Regions from separate parts of the Streptomyces sp. NPDC049541 genome, predicted to be linked through region 1. Evidence: riboswitches for the same ligand, from Rfam matches in the RefSeq annotation. Region 1 holds a riboswitch; each other region holds the start of a gene.
What was found. Region 1 has a riboswitch for cobalamin ahead of ACIBW9_RS03950 (prenyltransferase/squalene oxidase repeat-containing protein). Riboswitches for the same ligand answer to the same signal wherever they lie in the genome.
Positions count from the first base shown of each region.

Region 1 (3,518 bases):
CCCAGGCGGATGCCCTGGGCCCAGTGGGGGAGCGGGAGTTCGGGGAGGGTGGCGATCACGTGGGTGCCGGGAATGGGGGAGCCGAGCGCCACCGCGAAGACGAGGCGGATGAGAAGGACGGCCAGGGCGAGTCTGAGGAAGGCGGAGTAGGAGTGGGACCAGGGGGTTCGGGCGCGGCAGGTGGCTACGACGTAGGCGGACGCGGCGATGAGGAGGGAGAGGAGGAGGGGGTTGGTGGTGCGGGTGGCCGCGGTGCCCAGGCCCAGGGACCAGAGCCACCAGGCTCCGGGGTGGAGGTGTGCGGGGCGGTGGGGGTGCGTGGGGGCGGCGAGCGCGACCCGGCGGGGCGGGGTGCCGCTCTCCTGGCGCGGTTGCCCGGGCCTAGGACGCATTCCTTCTCCGCCTTGCCTGCCACACCGCTGCCGCGCCCAGGAGAGCAACCGCCCCCGCTCCCGCGAACAACCCGACCGACGGCCCCCCGCCCCCCTGCCCGTTCTTCGCCGCAACCGTCGGCTTCCTCCCCGCCGAGACCTGCTCCCCGCACCCCTTCTCCGGATACCCGGCGATGGCACACAGCAGCGCGTTCGTGTCGTACCGCAGCGGTTTCGCCACCGCCGCCAGCGCATCCGCCGTCGTCCCGTCGGCAGACACCCGTGCGCAGACCGTGCGACGGGCCGGCGGTGTCTCCCCGGACGGTGCGTCGGCGGCCGTACCGAAGTCGAGGACGAGCGCCACGCGCTTCTTGCCCTCCTGGGCGGGCGTCCGCGCGCAGATCGCCGGGAACGACACCGCCCCGCGCGGCTTCGCCGAGTCGCCCGAGTCCTCACTCACCGAGAAGCGGAAGCCCTGGACGGCGCCGTCGGAGGGGCGGGCGGTGGCGGGGCCCCGGGTGGCGTACGTCCAGTGACCGGCGTCGTAGTCCCAGAAGGACCAGTAGCGGTAGCCGGCGGCCTGCGCCTGGCCGTTGCCGGTCAGGGCCAGGAACAGGGCGGCGAGGAGCGGCAGGACGCGGCGGATCACGGCTGTGCCTTCTTCTTGCGGCCGCTGATCAGGAAGCCGACGCCGATGCCGCCGAGGAGGCCGACGCCGACCATCCACCAGACGCTGACCCCGGAGTCGTCCCTGTGTGCTGCCTTGTGCGAGGGGCGGGCGGGCGCCGGGCCCGTCGCGTTGAGAAGCCTGACCAGGTCCTGGCCGCCGAAGTCGTGGACGTCGGAGGTCTCCGCGTGCGCCGCGAGGATCAACTCCGCATACGCGGCCGGTCCGGCCTGCTTCGCCCACGCGGCGGAGTTGGCCTCCAGCCAGCGCATGGCGTCGGCAGCCTTGTCGCGGTGGCCCGCGGTGGCGAGGGCGAGGACCGCGTCGGCCGTGTTGCCGTAGTCGGGCTGGGGCTTGGCGCCGGGCAGCGTCGACGTCACGTGCTTGTCCTTGGCCAGGGCCTTGACGAGGTACGCGGCACCGTTCTGCGCGGCCTGCTCGCGGTCGGTGGCCTTCTTGCACGCCGGAGTGGTGCCGGTGGGTTTCGGGGAGTCCCCGGTCAGCCCCTTGCCGAGGGCGCCCACGACCGCCGCCGCGCTCGCGTCCGCGTTGGCGGACAGCCTGCCCTTCTTGTCCGGCTGGAAGGCGAAGGCACCAGAGCCGTCCCCTTCGCAGGGGAGGGCGAGCTTCAGCAGGGCGTCGTAAGGGGACCTGCCGTCCTTGAGGACCTGGTCCGGCTTCTCGCCCACGGCGGTCAGCGCGCCGATGACGACGGACGTCGAGTTCGCGTCACTCGCTCCGCCCGGGGCGTAGCCCCAGCCGCCGTCCTTGTTCTGCACGGACTTCAGCCAGGAGACCGCCTTGCCGGTGGCGCCCTTGTGTCCGCCGAGCGCGGCGAGGGCCTGGACGGCGGCGCCCGTACTGTTCGTGTCAACCATGAGCTTCGCGTCACAGGGCTTCGCCGGGTCCGCGCGGAACGGCGCGAACGCCCCGTTCGCACACTGCTGTCCCGCCAGCCAGTCCACCGCCTTCGCCGCCGGTTTCTCCCCCACGGTGTGCTGCGCGAGCAGCGCCAGCGACTGGCGCCAGACGCCGTCGTACTTCGGGTCGGACGTGCCGAAAAGCCCGTCGGGCCGGGACGGGGAGGGGGACGCGGCGAAGGCGGGGACGGCTGCGCCCAGTACGACGGTGGTGGCGGCCAGTGCCGCGACGCTGCGGCGGACGACGTTCATGATCGGCGGGTGCCTCTCCCTGCGGGAGCGGGCAGCACGGGACGACCCCGGCGGCTCGGCTCCGTATGCCTCGACGGTGCCGCGCGCCGACGGGTTGCCGACGCGCGTGAGCCGGTCACCACCGCGCGGGGCAGTCCGGCTGGCCGCCCGGTGCGGGCGGGTCACGGTTGCGGGTCAGCGCCGGAATTGCACCGGCTTCCCCCCGTACGGCGTGATGACGACCTGGCCACTGTACCGGCCCGTAGGAAAACGCTGAGAACCGCCTGTGAGGGGCGGCGGCTCCGGCGTCGTGGGCCCGTACGCGCGCACGCATACCTCGTGCCCGGGTACGGCTGTCCGCCTCCAGTCCAGCGACCCGGTGATGCAGCGGCTGTCCGGGCCATGCTTGCCGCCCTCCTCGGCGAGGCAGAGCAGTTGATCCGTACGATCGCGTAGGCGCGCGCGCTCAGCCGACGACGGCCACCGCGTCCACCTCCACCAGCACACCGTCCCGGACCGGCCGCGCCACCACCGTCGTACGAGCGGGCAGGAGCGAGCAGTCCGTGAAGAACTCCCGGTAGACACGGTTGAACTCGGCGAAGTGGGTGCGGTCGGCCAGATAGCAGGTGCAGCGGGTGATCGACCGCCGGTCGCCGCCCGCCGCCGCGACGACGGCCTCGACGTTGGCGAGCACCTGCCGTGCCTGCCCGTCGAAGTCCGCGGGCATCTCGCCGGTCGCCGGATCCAGCGGCCCCTGGCCCGAGGTGAACAGCAGCGGACCGCTCCGCACCCCTTGGGACAGCGGCGGTGCGCTGCCGTCGCCGAAGGGGACGAAGGGCGCGCGGTCGGTGCGGACGGGTTCGAGGGGGCCGCGGCCGACGCGCGGGGTCGGGCCGCCGAAGGGGAGGCGCAGGGTGCGGGAGGCGAGCAGCCAACGGCCGTCGACGCGGCGGAAGCTGTCCTCGTAGTGGCCCACCTGGACGGGAGGCCCGGCCGGGACCATGCCGCCCGTCCAGCCCTCGATCCGGTACGTCGTGAAGTACGACGTGGCCTCGGCCGTGTCCGCCGAGGTCACCGTCACACGGATGTTGGACATGACCCGCCGCGAGAGCTTGTCGGCGGGCCGTGCGCCGAAGTACTTCCGCAGCGCCTCCCGCCCCTCGGACCGCCTCCCGTCCCCCGGAGGCGGCCACTCCCACCAGCCGTCCTCCGTGAACAGCTCGGCCACGGCGGCCGGTTCGCCGAGGTCCAGGCGGTGGACGAAGTCGAGGATCAGACGCTCGCAGGCACGTTCGGCGAGGAGTTGCTGCAACGGGTTCATGGGACCGT
Region 1 is NZ_JBITLY010000001.1:864,016-867,533, forward strand. Features, by position in the region: gene ACIBW9_RS03940 (energy-coupling factor transporter transmembrane component T) at 1-392, opposite strand, end outside; gene ACIBW9_RS03945 (SCO2322 family protein) at 382-1,020, opposite strand; gene ACIBW9_RS03950 (prenyltransferase/squalene oxidase repeat-containing protein) at 1,017-2,210, opposite strand; cobalamin riboswitch at 2,348-2,468, opposite strand; gene ACIBW9_RS03955 (RidA family protein) at 2,656-2,991, opposite strand; partial or broken gene ACIBW9_RS03960 (nuclear transport factor 2 family protein) at 3,064-3,510, opposite strand.

Region 2 (3,518 bases), on a different contig from region 1:
GCCGGACCGAGCCGGTCAGCGGCCGAAATGCTGAACCACGGCGACTTTGGCGCTGCTTGCTCTCACTGAAGTCAGGAGACGAGGGCGGGTGCCGTCAGCCGGTGTCGGCGGTGCGGGCGCTCCAGCGCTCCTCAACCCTGGCCAGACGCCAGTAAGCCAGCGCCACGGCCCAGACGACCACGAACAGGCCGACGATGACGTAACCGACGTTGTCCAGGTCCAGCCCGGATATCCAGCCGGTGACGGCGTCCCGCAGACCGAGCTTGTCGTGCAGAACGCCGACGAGTTCGATCGTGCCGACGAAGAAGGCCACCGCGATGGACAGGCCGGTGATCGTGAGGTTGTAGAACACCTTGCGAACGGGGTTGGAGAACGCCCACTGGTAGGCGAAGTTCATGAAGGTGCCGTCGAGGGTGTCGAACAGGCTCATGCCCGCGGCGAAGAGGAGGGGCAGGCACAGCACCGCGTACCACGGCAGCCCGGCGGCGGCGCCGTTGCCGGCCAGGGCGAGCAACAGGACCTCGGTCGAGGTGTCGAAGCCGATCCCGAACAGGAAGCCGAGAGGGAACATCTGGCCGGGGCGGCGGACGGACTTGGTGAGGCGGCCGAGAATGCGGTTCATGAAGCCGCGCGAGTCCAGGTGCGCCTCCAGCTCCGCCTCGTCGTAGCGTCCGGCGCGCATCGCGCGGAAGACGCGCGCGATGCCGAACAGCGCAACGAGGTTGAGGGCGGCGATGAGGTACAGGAAGCCGCCGGAGACCGTGGTGCCCACCGTGCCGAGCACCTGGTGGGTCCGGGAGCCGTCGTTCATCAGGGTGCCGGCGAGGTGCGTGCCCCCGGCGACCAGCGCGGCCATGACGACCACCACGCTGGAGTGTCCGAGCGCGAACCAGAACCCCACCGACACCGGCCGCTTTCCGTCGGCCATCAGCTTGCGGGTGGTGTTGTCGATGGCGGCGATGTGGTCGGCGTCGAAGGCGTGCCGCATGCCGAGGGTGTAGGCGGTGATGCCGAGTCCGACCCCGAACGCCTGGGTGCCGACCGTGTAGTGATGCGGGATCACGAGGAGGAAGAGGACCCCGAAGGCGGCCACGTGCAGAGCGACGATCACGGTCAGCAGGCCGGCGGTGCGGAGGGTGTCCTCGCGGCGCCAGCGAAAGGACGGGACGGCGGCGGTTTCGGGCACGCCTTGGGACACGGTCATACGGACACGCTCCAGCACCTCGTGGATCAGCTTCGTGATGCCGTGGCCGGTCTCCTGGCTGACGGGTCGTACGTCCGCCGCCCGCCTTCCCAACCGCCTTGCGGCGGCCAGTGGCTGTCCCCTGCGGGACGTGGGCGACGAACTCCCCGATCACAGTGGCGAGGGCCGCTCCGGACTGAGCCCCTGAGGGCCGGCACCGGCTTCCCGAACACCACGGCCCGCTCACCCTAGAAGGCCGCGGGCAGTGGCTGCAAGGCTGCACAGCTGAACAGGTATGGAGGTCAGCACCTGTTCGCTGCGATGATGGACGCATGCATCTCGTCCCCGCGGAACACGCCGGGCGGCGCACCATTGACGGCCATCGGGTCTGCGATGCCATCGCCGCCGTCGGCGACCCCGAGCGCGTGCGCGCCTGGGCCGATCGCTTCTCGCTGCTCTCCGATCCCGGACGCCTGTCCTTGCTGTTCGCCCTCCAGGAGGCCGGCCCGATCGCCGTGTCCGACCTCGCCGTCGCCAGCGGGATGCGGGACACGGCCGTCTCCCAGGCTCTGCGTCTGCTGCGGACCGCGGGCATCGTCGAGGGCGAGAAGGACGGCCGGATCGTGCGCTACCGACTCGTCGAGGGCCCGGTCTCCGCGCTGCTGAAACACTGCGCGCCGGAATCGGCGGCCGAACCTGGCCCGGGCTGACGGTCCGCGCGGCTGCCCGCACACAGCCCAGAAAACGCAGCAGCGCCCGAGCCGACCGAAGCCGACTCAGGCGCTGCGTAGCAGGTCAGAGGGCATGTCCCTCGCCTACCAGCCGTAGGCCCTGTGGGACTCGAACCCACAACCAATGGATTAAAAGTCCACTGCTCTGCCAATTGAGCTAAGGGCCCCTGGTGATGTTGCCTCCACGAGCATAGCCGGACACGGCCGCGTCTCCGATCGGGTATCGGGGACACGGCCGTGCCGGAGGTGAAGATCCAGCCGGAGTGTCAGGGATCTACCTTTTCGGGGGCGCCCGCGGAAGCCTGGCCGGAGGCCGCCGCGCGGGACGCCTCCCGGGCGAGCGTGCGTTCGTGGGCCGGGTTGAGGAACCAGTGCCGGGCCGACGCGCCCCACCACGCCGCCGCGAAGCCGAGGACGACCAGGACGGCGACCGGGGCGTAGTTGAAGCTCTCCCAGGTGACCGGCGAGACCTGGGGCAGCATGAAGAGGACCGTGATCACGCCCACCCACACCACCGAGACGATGCCGATGGGGCGGGACCAGCGGCCCAGGTGCCACGGGCCCCGTGCGAAGTCGTCGCCCTTGCGCACCCGCAGCAGCGTCGGGATGACGTACGCGATGTACAGGCCGATGACGGCGATCGAGGTCACCGCCGCGTACGCCGTCACATTGATCAGATAAGGCAGGCCGAGGAGCAGCGCTCCGACCGCCGCCAGCCATACGGCGGCCACGGGTGTCCGGGTCCGCGGGCTCACCGTGTGCCACACATGCGAGAAGGGCAGCGCGCCGTCGCGTGAAAAGGCGTAGATCATGCGGCTGTTGGCGGTGACCGAGGCCATCCCGCAGAACAGCTGGGCGCCGATGACGACCAGGAGCAGCAGTTTGCCCGCTGTGGCGCCCAGGGCGTCCAGCAGGATCTGGGCCGGCGGCGCCCCGGTGGGCGAGGCGAGCTCCTTGTCGTAGGACTGGATGGCGAACGTGAAGCCGAGCAGCAGCACGAAGCCCGCTATCCAGGACGTCCAGATGGACTGGACGATGCCCTTGGGGCCGGCCGTCGACGCGTCGTGCGTCTCCTCCGTCATATGGGCGGAGGCGTCGTAGCCGGTGAAGGTGTACTGCGCCATCAGCAGGCCGAGGAGCACCACGTACACACCGCTGCCCCAGCCCGTGTTGTTCACGAACTTGGTGAACACGAAGGAAGCGGACTGGTGGTGGTCCGGTACGAAGGCCAGCGCGCCGACGATCACCCCGACCCCCAGGACGTGCCACCACACACTGATGTCGTTGAGGAGCGCGACGATCTTCACGCCGAAGGTGTTCAGGAGGCCGTGCAGCAGCAGGATCGCCGCGAAGAGCAGGACCGTTCGGCCCGGTGTGACCTTGAAGTCGAACTGCAGGTTCAGGTAAGCGCCCAGGAAGGACGCGGCGCCGAAGTCGATGCCCGCCGTCACCGCCACCTGGCCCAGCACGTTGAACCAGCCCGTGAACCAGGCCCAGGCGGCGGCCGTGCGCGGGGGCGCCAGCCGGTGGGCCCAGAAGTACAGGCCGGCGGAGGTCGGATAGGCCGAACAGATCTCGGCCATCGACAGGCCGACGAACAGTGT
Region 2 is NZ_JBITLY010000003.1:31,419-34,936, forward strand. Features, by position in the region: gene ACIBW9_RS12375 (HoxN/HupN/NixA family nickel/cobalt transporter) at 95-1,204, opposite strand; cobalamin riboswitch at 1,231-1,435, opposite strand; gene ACIBW9_RS12380 (ArsR/SmtB family transcription factor) at 1,516-1,893, shown strand; tRNA gene ACIBW9_RS12385 (tRNA-Lys) at 2,009-2,081, opposite strand; gene ACIBW9_RS12390 (amino acid permease) at 2,181-3,518, opposite strand, start outside.
Region 2: another riboswitch for cobalamin. It lies ahead of ACIBW9_RS12375 (HoxN/HupN/NixA family nickel/cobalt transporter); the one in region 1 lies ahead of ACIBW9_RS03950 (prenyltransferase/squalene oxidase repeat-containing protein).

Region 3 (3,518 bases), 630 kb from region 1:
TAACCGCACTCGCGTTTGATTTCACGAACGGTTTCCACGACACCGCCAACGCGATGGCCACCACCATCTCGACCGGCGCGCTCAAGCCCAAGGTCGCGGTGGCCATGTCCGCCGTGCTGAACCTTGCGGGTGCCTTCCTCTCCGTGGAGGTCGCCAACACGATCTCCAAGGGTCTCGTCGACGAGACCGGCATACGTCCCGAGGTCATCTTCGCGGCGCTGGTCGGCGCGATCCTCTGGAACCTGCTGACCTGGCTCGTCGGGCTTCCCTCCAGTTCCTCGCACGCCCTGATGGGCGGCCTGATCGGCGCCACCATCGCCTCGGCCGGCATGGGCGCGGTGCACGGTGACGTGCTCGTCACCAAGGTGCTCATCCCGGCGCTCGCCGCCCCGATCGTCGCGGGCCTGGCAGCGCTGCTCGCGACCCGGCTCTCGTACACCCTCGGCAAGAAGGCCGACGGCAAGGCCGCCGAGAAGGGCTACCGCGTCGGCCAGATCGCCTCCGCGGGCCTGGTCTCGCTGGCCCACGGCACCAACGACGCACAGAAGACGATGGGCATCATCACCCTCGCCCTGGTCGCCGGCGGCGCCGTCGCTCCCGACTCCGACCCGCCCACCTGGGTCATCCTCTCCGCGGGCCTCGCCATCGCGCTCGGCACCTGGCTCGGCGGCTGGCGCATCATCCGCACCATGGGCAAGGGCCTGACCGAGCTCCAGCCGCAGCAGGGCTTCGCCGCCCAGACCAGTGCGGCCACGGTCATCCTGGCCTCCTCGCACCTCGGCTTCTCCCTCTCCACCACCCACTCGGTCTCCGGTTCGGTGATGGGCGCCGGCCTCGGCCGCAAGGGCGGAGTGGTCCGCTGGTCGACGGCCACCCGCATGCTCGTGGCCTGGTGCCTGACGCTGCCGGCCGCGGCGCTGGTCGGTGCGGGCGCGGAGTCCGTGACGGATCTCGGCGACTGGGGCACCGCCGTCGTCGCCGTCTTCCTGGTCGTCGCCAGTGCGGCCATCTGGAAGATCTCCCGGCGCGAGGTCATCGACGCGTCGAATGTCAACGAGAGCGAGGAGCCGCCCGGCGTGGTGACCACGGCGATCGCCGCCGTGACCCCGCCCCCGGCGGGCACGGTGACCGAGGACCTGACGGCCACGATCCCCGCCCCGGCCCCCGTGAGCGCCGTCCCCGACCCGGCGACCCCGCCGGCCGCGGCCGTCTGAGCCCGCCCACCCGGTACGAAGGAAGAGAAGCAGCATGAAGATCGACTGGGCAGCCCTGGGCTCCGTCTTCGGCGTCAGCCTCGCGGTCACGGTGGGCCTCGTGGCCCTGTTCACCCTCGGCATCATGGGCCTGTCGCGCCGCGAGCGGGCCGTGGCGCAGGGCAACTCGGCATCCCTGGCGGTGGCCGGCGCATACGTGGCCTTCGCGGGCTGCGCGGCGGCCGTGGCGTACGGAATCCATCTGGTGATCGCCAAGGCCTGAGGCCGCGGCCGGACCGGCTTTCTCCACGTCCCGGGGGGGGGGGGGGGGGGGGGGGGGGGGGGGGGGGGGGGGGCGCGGGGGGGGGGGGGCGGGGGGGGGGGGGGGGGGGGGGGGGGGGGCGGGGCGCCGCCCCCCCCCCGCCCCCCCCCGGCGCCCCCCCCCCCCCCCCCCCCCCCCCCCCCCCCCCCCCGCGGGTTTCTCATGCAGGGTTCAGGGCGCCGGGTGTGGGCCTCAGCACACTCCCCCGTCGCAGGTCAACGGCAAGTTGACTGCCGTTCGGGCGCGTGGTGGACTGCCGAAGCCAGCTACGGCGGCGCGAGAGGAAGCCGGTGCAAGTCCGGCGCGGTCCCGCCACTGTCACCGGGGTAGTAAGCCCCGGGAGCCAGGAACTCTCACCGCCGGTCTCGTCGAACCAGGGCGTGGACACCCTGAGTGAGGACATGTCGCCATGCCAGCCTGCCGTGTGACGTACAGGACCAGTACCAGGTCGCTGCCCCACCCCACGGCCGGCTGAGCCGATGCGTGCCGATCGCGTCTTCGCGTACGGCGCCGCCGCCGGCCTCCTCGGTGACCATCTGCTCGGCGATCCGCGCCGTGGGCATCCGGTCGCCGTGTTCGGGCGGGCCGCCGGGGCCGTGGAGCGGGTGTTGTGGCGGGACCACCGCGGGTGGGGCGCGCTGCACACCGCCGTGTGCGCCGGGAGCGCCCTCGCGCTGGGTGCTGTGGCGCAGAGGGCCGTACGTCCGTCCCGTGCCGCCTCCCTCGCCCTGACCGCGGCCGCCACGTGGGCCGTCGTCGGGGGGACTTCGCTCGCGCGCGAGGCCCGCGGCATCGGACGGGCGCTGGAGTCCGGGGACGTCGAGGCCGCCCGGGCCCGGCTGCCGCATCTGTGCGGGCGGGACCCGCAGGCCCTGGACGCCGACGGGATCGCGCGGGCGGTGGTGGAGTCCGTCGCCGAGAACACCTCCGACGCCGTCGTGGGGGCGCTGGTGTGGGGGGCCGTGGGCGGGGTGCCGGGGCTGCTCGGATTCCGGGCCGTCAACACGCTCGACGCCATGGTGGGGCACAAGTCGGCCAAGTACCGGCGATACGGGTGGGCTTCCGCGCGACTGGACGACGTGGCGGGGTGGCCGGGGGCCCGGCTGACCGCCGTGCTGGCCGCCGCTGCCGGGGGTGACGGCCGGGGGGCCGTACGCGCCTGGCGTTCTGACGCCGCGAAGCATCCGAGCCCCAACGCCGGGCCCGTGGAGGCGTCGTTCGCGGGGGCGCTGGGGGTTCGGCTCGGGGGGACCTTGTCGTATGGGGGGCGTGTTGAGCATCGGCCTGTGCTGAACGGGGAGGGGCGTGCGGTGGAAGTCGGCGACATTGAGCGTGCCGTGCGGTTGTCGCGGCGGGTGGGGTGGCTGGCGTTGGGGGTCAGCGCGGCTGGGGCGGTGTCACGTGCCCGGGTCGCACGGCGACCGGTGGTGGGGGCTGTGCCCACCCGTTCCGCCCTGCGGAACGACTGCCCACAGCGGTCGGGGCGGGTGTCATGACCGGCGGGGGGCTTCTTGTCGCCGGTACCACCTCGGATGCCGGGAAGAGTGTCGTCACCGCCGGGATCTGTCGTTGGCTGGTGCGGCAGGGGGTCAAGGTCGCGCCCTTCAAGGCGCAGAACATGTCCCTGAACTCGTTCGTGACGCGAGAGGGTGCCGAGATCGGGCGGGCTCAGGCCATGCAGGCGCAGGCCTGCCGGATCGAGCCGACCGCGCTGATGAACCCCGTGCTGCTCAAGCCCGGTGGCGAGCAGAGCAGCCAGGTCGTGCTGATGGGCAAGCCCGTCGGCGAGCTGAGCGCGCGCGGTTATCACGGTGGGCGGCAGCAGCAGCTTCTGGGGACCGTGCTCGACTGCCTGGCCGAGTTGCGGGGCACGTATGACGCCGTGATCTGTGAGGGGGCGGGTTCTCCCGCCGAGATCAACCTGCGGCGGACCGACATCGTGAACATGGGGATCGCCCGTAACGCGCGGCTTCCCGTGCTCGTGGTCGGTGACATCGACCGCG
Region 3 is NZ_JBITLY010000001.1:1,498,858-1,502,375, reverse strand. Features, by position in the region: gene ACIBW9_RS06890 (anion permease) at 1-1,214, shown strand, start outside; gene ACIBW9_RS06885 (hypothetical protein) at 1,249-1,476, shown strand; cobalamin riboswitch at 1,747-1,889, shown strand; gene ACIBW9_RS06880 (cobalamin biosynthesis protein) at 1,995-3,011, shown strand; gene ACIBW9_RS06875 (cobyric acid synthase) at 3,008-3,518, shown strand, end outside.
Region 3: another riboswitch for cobalamin. It lies ahead of ACIBW9_RS06880 (cobalamin biosynthesis protein); the one in region 1 lies ahead of ACIBW9_RS03950 (prenyltransferase/squalene oxidase repeat-containing protein).

Region 4 (3,518 bases), on a different contig from region 1:
CCGTGCCCGCGTCGGGCTCGCTGTAGCCGATCGCGAAGTCGATCTCGCCGGCGAGGATCTTGGGCAGGAAGTACGCCTTCTGCTCGTCCGTGCCGAACTGCATGATCGTCGGTCCGACAGTGTTCAGCGCCATCAGCGGCAGAGGTACGCCGGCCTGGGCGGCCTCGTCGAAGAAGATGAACTGCTCCATCGCGGTCAGCCCGCGCCCGCCGTACTCCTTCGGCCAGCCCACGCCGAGCCAGCCGTCCGCGCCGAGGCGCCGGATGGTCTCGCGGTAGAAGCGCTTCTGGGCGGCCGGGTCGCCGTGCCGCGCGTAGGCGTTGTCCGGCACCAACTCGGCGAAGTACGAGCGCAGTTCGATGCGCAGCCGCTGCTGCTCGGGCGTGTATTCGAGGTGCACGGCGCCTCCAGGCTTCCCAGGCCGGTCCTGACGGCGCACACCGTAGAACGTGTTCCAGAAATTGGGAATGGCGAGGGAGAGGGAAAGGGCCCCCGGTCGTCGACCGGGGGCCCTGTGCCGATTGAGCCGGTGGAACCGGTCAGTGGGCGACGGGAGTTGCCCGGGTGGCGCCGTTCGCCCGCGCCGGCTTCGGGGCGAGCGTCCGCTCCGCCAGCACCCCGAAGACCAGCCCGAAGGAGGTCCACAGGGTCAACTGGACGGCCAGGGCCGCCAGTCGGAACTGCCAGAGCAGGGTGGCGGAGAAGTCCTTGGGGACCTCGTTGAAGGACGGCAGGAACGCGTACGCGAGCCCGATGGCGAGGACCAGGAACGCGCCCGCGGCGAGCGTCGCGTTCCAGTTGCCCAGGCGGGGCGCGAGGCGCTTGCCCAGGATGACCGCGGCGACGGCCAGCAGCACGCTGAGCACCACCATCAGGAAGTACAGCGTGGTGCGTGTGCCGATGGTGTCGGGGTCTCCGACGGACGGCGGGTTGGCCGGGTACTTCAGGAACGGCACGACGTACACGGTGATCAAACCGGCGGCCGCCAGGAGCAGCGCGCTCGCGCGCGGCCCGAAGCGGCCGATGCGGCCGAGCGCGAAGCAGTACGCGAGGGCGGCGATGCCGCCGAACGCGACGCCGTAGACCAGCACACCGGTGGACAGGCCCGCGGTGGACTGCATCGTGCGGCTGACGGCTTCCACGCCGTGCTCGTGGGAGTGCGCCTCCTCGTAGGCGATGGCCGCGTCGACGCGCGGTTCACCGAGGAAGTAGGCGACGACGAGGGCGAGCAGGCCCGCGGCCAGTCCCGCGAGCATGCCGCGCACCAGGAGGTTGCGGACGGTTGCCGAGTTCATGGGCGGCTGTGCTTTCTCGCCGCCCTCAGTGGCAGGGGAAGCCGAGCAGGTGGCGGGCGTCGTGCACCCACTCGTGGACGTTGTCCCCGCTCATCACGGAGGTGGCGCCCTGCTCGGCGCCGACGAAGTAGAGCAGAACCAGCATCAGGATGCCGAAGAAGACCGCCCAGGGGACGATCGCGCCGATCGGCAGCTTCGCCGGTACGGCGGTGGGGGTGGTGGTCGGCTGAGCGACAGACTGCGCCATGGCAGGCCCTCCTGGGGAACTCGCGTCCCGTCTCGGTGGTGCACACGACGACGGGGCGGGTCTGACTCGCCCGGCACACACCCTGGGTGCGTGCCCGGCATACAGTGGCGCGACCGTGCCGGACTTCCACCGGCTTCCGCTGTGCCGTCGTCAATATCCACGAGAAGGTACCGCGAAGCAGAGACGGGGCCAAGGGCGCATGGAACAGCCGTGAGCGCCCCTGGTGAGCCGTTCTCGCCGCCCGATCACGGTCAGTTCAAGGATTTCGAAGCGATGTCGAGCGCGGGAGTGGACACATGACGAGCCGAGTGATCTTGATCTCAACTGCGATCACCGCGTCCCTCCGGGAGGCCCGCTTCGACCACGACTGCCCGCTGGACGCCTCCGGGCTGCGCCAGGCACGGGCTGCCGCCGGCATGCTTCCGGCGGCGGAACGGGTCTGGGTCTCCCCCACCGTGCGCTGCCGCGAGACCGCGGCCGCCCTCGGCCTCGACGCCGTGGAGGCGCCGGAGTTGGCGGCACTGGACGCGGGCCGCTGGCGCGGGGCGACGCTGGCCGAGGTGAGTGAGCGCGAGCCGGAGGCGCTGGCCCGCTGGCTGTCGGACCCCGCCGCCGTGCCGCACGGCGGGGAGTCGGTGGCGGCGCTGTGCGACCGGGTGGCGGTGTGGCTGGAGACGGTCGCGCAGACGCCGGGCCGCACTCTCGCCGTGGTCGAGCCCGAGGCCGTACGGGCCGCGGTGGTCCGGGCCCTCGGGGCGCCGGAGTCGGCGTTCTGGCGCGCGGATGTGCCGCCGCTGACGGGCGTCGAGCTCAGCGGCAGGTCCGGGCGCTGGAACGTGCGCCTCGGGCAGCCGGTCGGCGCGTCGCTGTGAGGCTCAGTTCAGGGTGGCGAGGAATTCCGTGCACGCCTCGGCGCACTGCCGGCAGGCCTTCGCGCCGTCCTCGGCACCCGGCAGCCGGTCGAAGGCATGCGCGCACTCCAGGCACACGGTGCGGCACCACTCCACCTGGATGCGGATGGCGGCCTCGTCCAGGCGGTTCTGCTCGGACAGCACACGGCAGGTCGCGTCGCACACCTCCGCACACATGATGCCCTTGCGTCGTACGAGTTCCTGCTCCTCCGTGCCGTCCGGGTCCACGAGACTTGCGCGCAGCGCACACGCGCGTGCGCACTCGGTGCACGCCTGCGCACAGGCGAAGCGGTCCTCCAGGAAGCGGAAGAGCTCCTGCTGGGTCGTCGAAGTCACACCTGGCGGGTTGCCCCCGCCGATCGCCTCAAACACGAGGTGTACGAGGTCCGGCCGGGCCGGTTCGGTTGGCACCGGGTCCCCTGGGTACCCGCGAGCCCATGAGCACCTCATGGATGGACATCGCCGCAGGCCGCGGCGCACTCGGAATCGGCCTGGTCGTCGTGGGGGTGGCGGTCGTGGCCCTGCTGATCGGTGCCTTCTTCCTGGGCGCCCGCATCCGCCGCCGCGAACCCGCTCCGCCACGCCCGGAGGATCAGCCGCAGCTGCCGGACGACGGCCCGGTCCGCGAGGTACAGGAGAACCGCGAGCCCGCCGAGATCCCCCACACCGAGCATCGGCTGACCCCGCACGAGCTGCCCGGTCACGGCAATACGCCGAGCAGGACGAGTGCGTCGCAGAAGCGCATGCGCTGGAGCGAGGGCAACAGCGGGGCGTTCGGAAGCGGCGGGCCGGGCACCCGCTGACCGACAGCCCTAGGCCCGGCGAAGATCGTCGTCGACCAGGGCGGCGATGTGGGCGGTGACCGTGTCGAGGATGTCGGCCCAGGCCGACTCCTCGCCGAGGACGAGGTAGTTGAGCGTCAGCCCGTCGGTCATGGCGGCCAGATAGCGGGCCAGCACCGAGGCGGGGACGGCGAGCCGGAGGCCCATGGAGCGGCGCAACCCGTCGATGAGTTCGGTGTAGGCGGCGCCGTACAGCTCGTACTGCCGTCGCGCCAGGTGCTCG
Region 4 is NZ_JBITLY010000002.1:923,815-927,332, reverse strand. Features, by position in the region: gene ACIBW9_RS11375 (acyl-CoA dehydrogenase family protein) at 1-400, opposite strand, end outside; gene ACIBW9_RS11370 (CbtA family protein) at 540-1,295, opposite strand; gene ACIBW9_RS11365 (CbtB-domain containing protein) at 1,321-1,542, opposite strand; cobalamin riboswitch at 1,579-1,732, opposite strand; gene ACIBW9_RS11360 (histidine phosphatase family protein) at 1,839-2,414, shown strand; gene ACIBW9_RS11355 (ferredoxin) at 2,418-2,789, opposite strand; gene ACIBW9_RS11350 (DUF6479 family protein) at 2,891-3,256, shown strand; gene ACIBW9_RS11345 (TetR/AcrR family transcriptional regulator) at 3,266-3,518, opposite strand, start outside.
Region 4: another riboswitch for cobalamin. It lies ahead of ACIBW9_RS11365 (CbtB-domain containing protein); the one in region 1 lies ahead of ACIBW9_RS03950 (prenyltransferase/squalene oxidase repeat-containing protein).